Regions from separate parts of the Bordetella pertussis 18323 genome, predicted to be linked through region 2. Evidence: predicted binding sites of a transcription regulator. Region 2 holds the regulator's gene; the other holds the start of a gene.
The links. Region 2 encodes LexA, which represses DNA repair genes until DNA is damaged. Its sites were predicted from a motif close to ACTGTATNNNNATACAGT; they were not measured.

Region 1 (3,404 bases), 330 kb from region 2:
GTATTCGCCGCGGCTGCCCAGGGCCAGCCAGAACACGCTTTCCGTCTCGTCCACGCGCAGCACGTCGCGGGCCGCGTCGGTCATGCGCAGCGCGGCGCGTCCGTCCACGGCGTGCACCTGGTGGCTGAGCACGTTCAGGTTGTTGGCCAGCGCGCGGTCGTACGGCACGTTGGCGATGTTCTGCGCCACCACGTAGGTGATGGCCACGCTCATGGGCCACAGGAGAAACAGCGGCGCCAGCATCCAGTCGAGGATCTCGCCCAGCAGCGAGCGCTGCGGCGGCGCGAAACTCGGCCCGCGCGGCCCGCCGCGCAGCGCATCCAGGGCTTCTTGGTTCAGCGGTTCGCGCGAAGCCGTTTCAGCTGGCGAGATACGAGGCACCCTGGTCCCGCTCGAGGCAATAGCCCAGACCGCGCACGGTGATGATTTTCACGCCGCTGGGCTCGAGTTTCTTGCGCAGGCGGTGCACATAGACTTCGATGGCGTTGGTGCTGACTTCCTCGCCCCATTCGCAAAGGTGGTCGACCAGTTGCGTCTTGCTGACCATGCGGCCGCTGCGCGCCAGCAGGATCTCCAGCAGGCTGACCTCGCGCGCGGACAGGTCCAGGGTCTGGTCGTCGACCGTGGCGATGCGGCCCGTCTGGTCGAACACCAGGCGGCCGTGCCGCACGATCGTCGCGCCGCCGCCGGCGCCGCGCCGCGTCAGGGCGCGCACGCGGGCCTCGAGCTCGGACAGCGCGAAAGGCTTGGCCATGTAGTCGTCGGCGCCGAGATCCAGGCCCTTGACGCGCTGTTCGATGCTGTCGGCGGCGGTGAGGATCAGCACCGGCAGCACGGAGTTGCGGGCGCGCAGCCTGCGCAGCACCTCCAGCCCGGGCAGGTGGGGCAGGCCGAGATCGAGGATCAGCAGGTCGAAGGGCTGGACGGCCAGCGCCGAATCGGCGGCCAGTCCGTCGCGCACGGCGTCGACCGCATAGCCGTTGTGCCGCAGCGAGCGGGACAGGCCGTCGGCCAGGATGCTGTCGTCTTCAGCTATCAGGATACGCATGCGTGCAACATCGGCGGAACCGCCAGCGGGCGCTGGCTACGCCGGCCATTCTGGCACAGGGGATGGAGCTTGCCCACTCAGGGTATACGTGGAAATATATGGCACACTGGATTTTTATCCAGTACAATCCAATGCCATAATCGCCAAGGTTCGAGTTTTCTCCAGGCTCTTTTTCTCCGGCTAGACAACGGCTGCCTGCTTCGCACCCTTGCAGGCGCCGCTTCAATACAGGACTTTACATGGACGACAAAACCAGCAAGGCCGCCGCGGCCGAGAAAGCCAAGGCGCTGGCCGCCGCGCTGTCGCAGATCGAAAAGCAGTTCGGCAAGGGCTCGATCATGCGCTATGGCGACAACGAGGTCGAACACGACATCCAGGTCGTGTCCACCGGTTCGCTGGGGCTGGACATCGCGCTGGGCGTCGGCGGCCTGCCGCGCGGCCGCGTGATCGAGGTCTACGGCCCCGAGTCGTCCGGCAAGACCACGCTCACGCTGCAGGTCATCGCCGAAATGCAGAAGCTGGGCGGCACCTGCGCCTTCGTCGACGCCGAACACGCGCTGGACGTGCAATACGCCTCCAAGCTGGGGGTCAACCTGACCGACCTGCTGATCTCCCAGCCGGACACGGGCGAGCAGGCCCTCGAGATCACCGACGCGCTGGTGCGCTCGGGCTCGGTCGACCTGATCGTCATCGACTCGGTCGCGGCGCTGGTGCCCAAGGCCGAAATCGAAGGCGAGATGGGCGACTCCCTGCCGGGCCTGCAGGCCCGCCTGATGAGCCAGGCGCTGCGCAAGCTGACGGCCACCATCAAGCGCACCAACTGCATGGTCATCTTCATCAACCAGATCCGCATGAAGATCGGCGTGATGTTCGGCAACCCCGAAACCACCACCGGCGGCAACGCGCTCAAGTTCTATTCCTCGGTGCGCCTGGACATCCGCCGCATCGGCGCCATCAAGAAGGGCGACGAGGTGGTCGGCAACGAAACCCGCGTCAAGGTGGTCAAGAACAAGGTGGCGCCGCCGTTCAAGCAGGCCGAGTTCGACATCATGTATGGCAGCGGCATCTCGCGCGAAGGCGAAATCATCGACCTGGGCGTGCAAGCCAATGTGGTCGACAAGTCCGGCGCCTGGTACAGCTACAGCGGCAACCGCATCGGCCAGGGCAAGGACAATGTGCGCGAGTACCTGAAAGAGCACAAGGAAATGGCCATCGAGATCGAAAACAAGGTGCGCGAGAACCAGGGCATAGTCAGCCGCGCCGCCACCTTTCCGGTCAGCGAAGCCGAAGACGGCGAATAAGCCGTCAGGCCTGCATCCACACCCACTCCGGCATGGCGACTTTCAACCGCCGTCCGCCATCCGCCGCCCGAGCCGGGCGGCGGACCGCAAATCCCGACGATGAGTTCGAGACACTGGCCCAATCCCGGGACGACGCGGCGGCACCGTCGCGCCCGGGCCGGACTCTGAAGGCGCGCGCGGTCGGCTATTTGTCGCGGCGTGAATACTCGCGCCTTGAACTGGCGCGCAAGCTGCAGCCTTACGCCGAAGAGGGCGATGACATCGAGGCGGTGCTCGATGATCTGCAGCGCGAAGGGTGGTTGTCGAATGCGCGTTTTGCCCAAAGCCTGGCGCATCGGCGCGCGCCACGCCAGGGCGCTTCGCGCATCGTCCAGGAGTTGAAGCAACAGGGCGTGGCCGACGACCAGGTGGCCGAGTTGCGCGAACAACTGCGCGCCACCGAATACGCACGCGCGCTGGCCGTCTGGCAGAAGCGCTTTGGCGAAAAGCCCGCCGACCGCGCCGCGTACGCGCGGCAGGCCCGCTTCCTGGCGGGCCGTGGCTTCGCCCATGATGTTATCCGCCGCATTCTGGGCGGTGGCGACGACGAACTCGACTGAACGATGCCGCTTCGTGCGGGCGGCGGCGCGCGATGCGGGCCCGCCTGCCTGGGGCTTGCTTGCGGCCCGTTCGATCAGGCCGGCAGGCCCTTGGCCGCCTTGATGCCGCTAAGCGTCTTGAAGCAGACGTCACGGGCAATCGTCAAAAACTCGTCGATATAGGAACTGTCGCTGTCTTCCGTGCGCACCGCGGCGTAGAGCGTGGGCCAGACGCCTTGCGGCCCGAGGTGGCAAACACGCAGCCAGCCCTGGCCCAGATACTCGGTCAACGCCCAGTTGGGCAGGGCGGCGACGCCCCGATTGCTGGCAACCAGTTGCGCAATGATGGGCGTGAGTTCGGCGCGCCGGATCGCGGCGGGTTCGATATCGGCCGGATCGAGAAAGCCCGTGAAAATATCCAGGCGCTGGCGGTCCACCGGATAAGTGATCAGCGTCTGGTCGGCCAGTTGTTCCGGC
Region 2 (3,404 bases):
TCGAAGCCGCCGCCGCCCGCGGCTATCTGCCGATCGAAGGCATCGCGGGGTACAACAAGGGTGCGCAGGCGCTGCTGCTGGGCGCCGACTCGCCGCTGGCCGCCGAAGGCCGCGTGCTGACCGCGCAGGCCCTGGGCGGCACCGGCGCGCTGAAGATCGGCGCCGACTTCCTGCGCCAGCTGCTGCCGCAGTCCAAGGTCCTCATCAGCGACCCCAGCTGGGAAAACCACCGCGCCCTGTTCGAGCGCGCCGGCTTCCCGGTCGAGACCTACGCTTATTACGATGCCGCCACCCATGGCCTGAACTTCGAAGCCATGCTGGCCGCCCTGCAGGCCGCGCCCGAACAGACCATCGTGGTGCTGCACGCCTGCTGCCACAACCCGACCGGCGTCGATCCCACGCCGCAACAGTGGGAACAGATCGCCGCCGTGGTCAAGGCGCGCAACCTGGTGCCGTTCCTCGACATCGCCTACCAGGGCTTCGGCGAAGGCCTGGAGCAGGACGCCGCCGTGGTGCGCATGTTCGCCGCGCTCGACCTGACCATGTTCATCAGCTCGTCGTTCTCCAAGTCCTTCTCGCTGTATGGCGAGCGGGTCGGGGCCCTGACCGTGGTGGCCGGCAGCAAGGACGAGGCCGCCCGCGTGCTCAGCCAGCTCAAGCGCGTGATCCGCACCAACTACTCCAACCCGCCCACCCACGGCGGCACCGTGGTGTCCACGGTCCTGAACACACCCGAGCTGTTCGCGCTCTGGGAAAATGAACTGGCCGGCATGCGCGACCGCATCCGCCTGATGCGCAAGGAGCTGGTCGAGAAGATCAAGACCCAGGGCGTGGCGCAGGACTTCAGCTTCGTGCTGGCGCAGCGCGGCATGTTCTCGTACTCGGGCCTGACCGCCGCCCAGGTCGATCGCCTGCGCGAAGAGCACGGCATCTACGCGGTCTCCAGCGGCCGCATCTGCGTGGCCGCGCTCAACAGCCGCAACATCGACGCGGTCGCGGCCGGCATCGCCGCGGTGCTGAAGTAGGCACGGCACGGCCGGCATCGAGAAGCGGAGCCCATGGCTCCGCTTTTCTTTTGCGGCTTGCTTTTTTCCCGTGGGTCCTCCAGAATGGCGCTGTATATCCATACAGTCCGCAAAAGCGGGTCATCGCCATGGCCACCAAACTCACGGAACGCCAGCAGGAAATCCTCGATCTCATCCGCCAGACCGTGGCGCGCACCGGCTTTCCGCCCACCCGGGCCGAAATCGCCCAGGCGCTTGGCTTCCGGTCGCCCAACGCCGCCGAAGACCATCTCAAGGCGCTGGCGCGCAAGGGCGCGATCGAACTGACCGCTGGCGCCTCCCGCGGCATCCGTCTCAAGGTGCCGGACAGCGCAACGCCCTCGGCCCAGCTTACGCATCCGCTGCTGGCGCAGCTCGTGCTGCCGCTGGTGGGCCGCGTGGCGGCAGGCAGCCCCATCCTGGCCAGCGAGCACGTCGAGCGCGAGGTCGGCGTCGATCCCGGGCTGTTTGCCCAGACGCCCGACTACCTGCTGAAGGTGCGCGGCATGAGCATGCGCGACGCCGGCATCCTCGAAGGCGACTTGCTCGCCGTCAAGCGCGCCGCCGAGGCCCGCAACGGCCAGATCGTGGTGGCCCGTCTGGGCGACGAGGTCACGGTCAAGCGCCTGCAGCGCCAGAACGGCCGCATCGAGCTCCTGCCCGAGAACCCCGACTTTGCTCCCATCGTCGTGGCCAACACCGACGAATTCGCGCTCGAAGGCATCGCGGTCGGCCTGATCCGCACCCAGCCCCTGCACTGAGCCAACGGAGAAAGAAGCCCCCGCGCTGCGCCCGCTACGCGGGCTTGCTGCCCCCCGAGGGGGCTTTTTGCCTTGGGGCGGCCCAGCGGCAAAGTAGTGCCCCCACGCTGCGCCCGCTATGCGGGCTTGCTGCCCCCCGAGGGGGCTTTTTTGCCTTGGGGCGGCCCGGCGGCAAAAAAAACCGCGCGCCGGGTGTTCCGGCGCGCGGTGGCACGACGCGTTTGGCTTACCAGGCGTATCGATAGCCGACGTGAAAGCTCCACGGAATGGTCAAGCGGCTGCCCTTGCTGTACTCGTACGAAGCAAACAGGCTGCTGTGCCTGCCAAGCGCCGCGGCCACGCCCAAGTCGAGTTCGGCGCGCCCGCCCCGCAGTTTGACGTCATGGCCGATATCGTTGGTGCGCACCTTGCCCACGCCATCGAACTCCTGCAACCAGCTCAGCTTGGCGTACGGCTGCACCAGTTTGCCGTTGCCCAGATCCAGCTTGCGTCCCACCTGCAGGCCTGCCCGGCCCAGCAACGACTTGGTGCTTGCCACGTCGACGCGCACGCCATTGCTGGCCGTGTAGTTGTGAAGATTCAATAGGTTGTATGCATGGTTCATCCGAACCGGATTTGAGAAACTGGAAATCGCCAACCCCCCAGTTCACTCAAGGAGCCCGGCCGGATGAACACCCATAAGCATGCCCGATTGACCTTCCTACGTCGACTCGAAATGGTCCAGCAATTGATCGCCCATCAAGTTTGTGTGCCTGAAGCGGCCCGCGCCTATGGGGTCACCGCGCCGACTGTGCGCAAATGGCTGGGCCGCTTCCTGGCTCAGGGCCAGGCGGGCTTGGCCGATGCGTCCTCGCGCCCGACGGTCTCGCCCCGAGCGATTGCGCCGGCCAAGGCGCTGGCTATCGTGGAGCTGCGCCGCAAGCGGCTGACCCAAGCGCGCATCGCCCAGGCGCTGGGCGTGTCAGCCAGCACCGTCAGCCGCGTCCTGGCCCGCGCCGGTCTGTCGCACCTGGCCGACCTGGAGCCGGCCGAGCCGGTGGTGCGCTACGAGCATCAGGCCCCCGGCGATCTGCTGCACATCGACATCAAGAAGCTGGGACGTATCCAGCGCCCTGGCCACCGGGTCACGGGCAACCGACGCGATACCGTTGAGGGGGCCGGCTGGGACTTCGTCTTCGTGGCCATCGATGACCACGCCCGCTTGGCCTTCACCGACATCCACCCCGACGAGCGCTTCCCCAGCGCCGTCCAGTTCCTCAAGGACGCAGTGGCCTACTACCAGCGCCTGGGCGTGACCATCCAGCGCTTGCTCACCGACAATGGCTCGGCCTTTCGCAGCCGCGCCTTCGCCGCGCTGTGCCATGAGCTGGGCATCAAGCACCGCTTTACCCGACCTTACCGCCCACAGACCAATGGCAAGGCCGAACGCTTCATCCAGTCGGCCTTGCGTGAGTGGGCTTACGCTCACACCTACCAGAACTCCCAACACCGAGCCGATGCCATGAAATCCTGGCTACACCACTACAACTGGCATCGACCCCACCAAGGCATCGGGCGCGCTGTACCCATCTCCAGACTCAACCTGGACGAATACAACCTA

Region 1: recA (recombinase RecA) is a predicted target of LexA. The motif match lies at 1,154-1,171, and genes of this name have one in related genera.

The regions. Positions count from the first base shown of each region.
Region 1 is NC_018518.1:2,146,787-2,150,190, reverse strand. Features, by position in the region: gene BN118_RS10115 (sensor histidine kinase) at 1-243, opposite strand, end outside; gene BN118_RS10110 (response regulator transcription factor) at 359-1,048, opposite strand; gene recA (recombinase RecA) at 1,288-2,349, shown strand; gene recX (recombination regulator RecX) at 2,382-2,948, shown strand; gene BN118_RS10095 (LysR family transcriptional regulator) at 3,023-3,404, opposite strand, start outside.
Region 2 is NC_018518.1:1,815,652-1,819,055, reverse strand. Features, by position in the region: gene BN118_RS08570 (amino acid aminotransferase) at 1-1,025, shown strand, start outside; gene lexA (transcriptional repressor LexA) at 1,154-1,804, shown strand; gene BN118_RS08560 (autotransporter outer membrane beta-barrel domain-containing protein) at 2,031-2,387, opposite strand; gene BN118_RS08555 (IS481-like element IS481 family transposase) at 2,472-3,404, shown strand, end outside.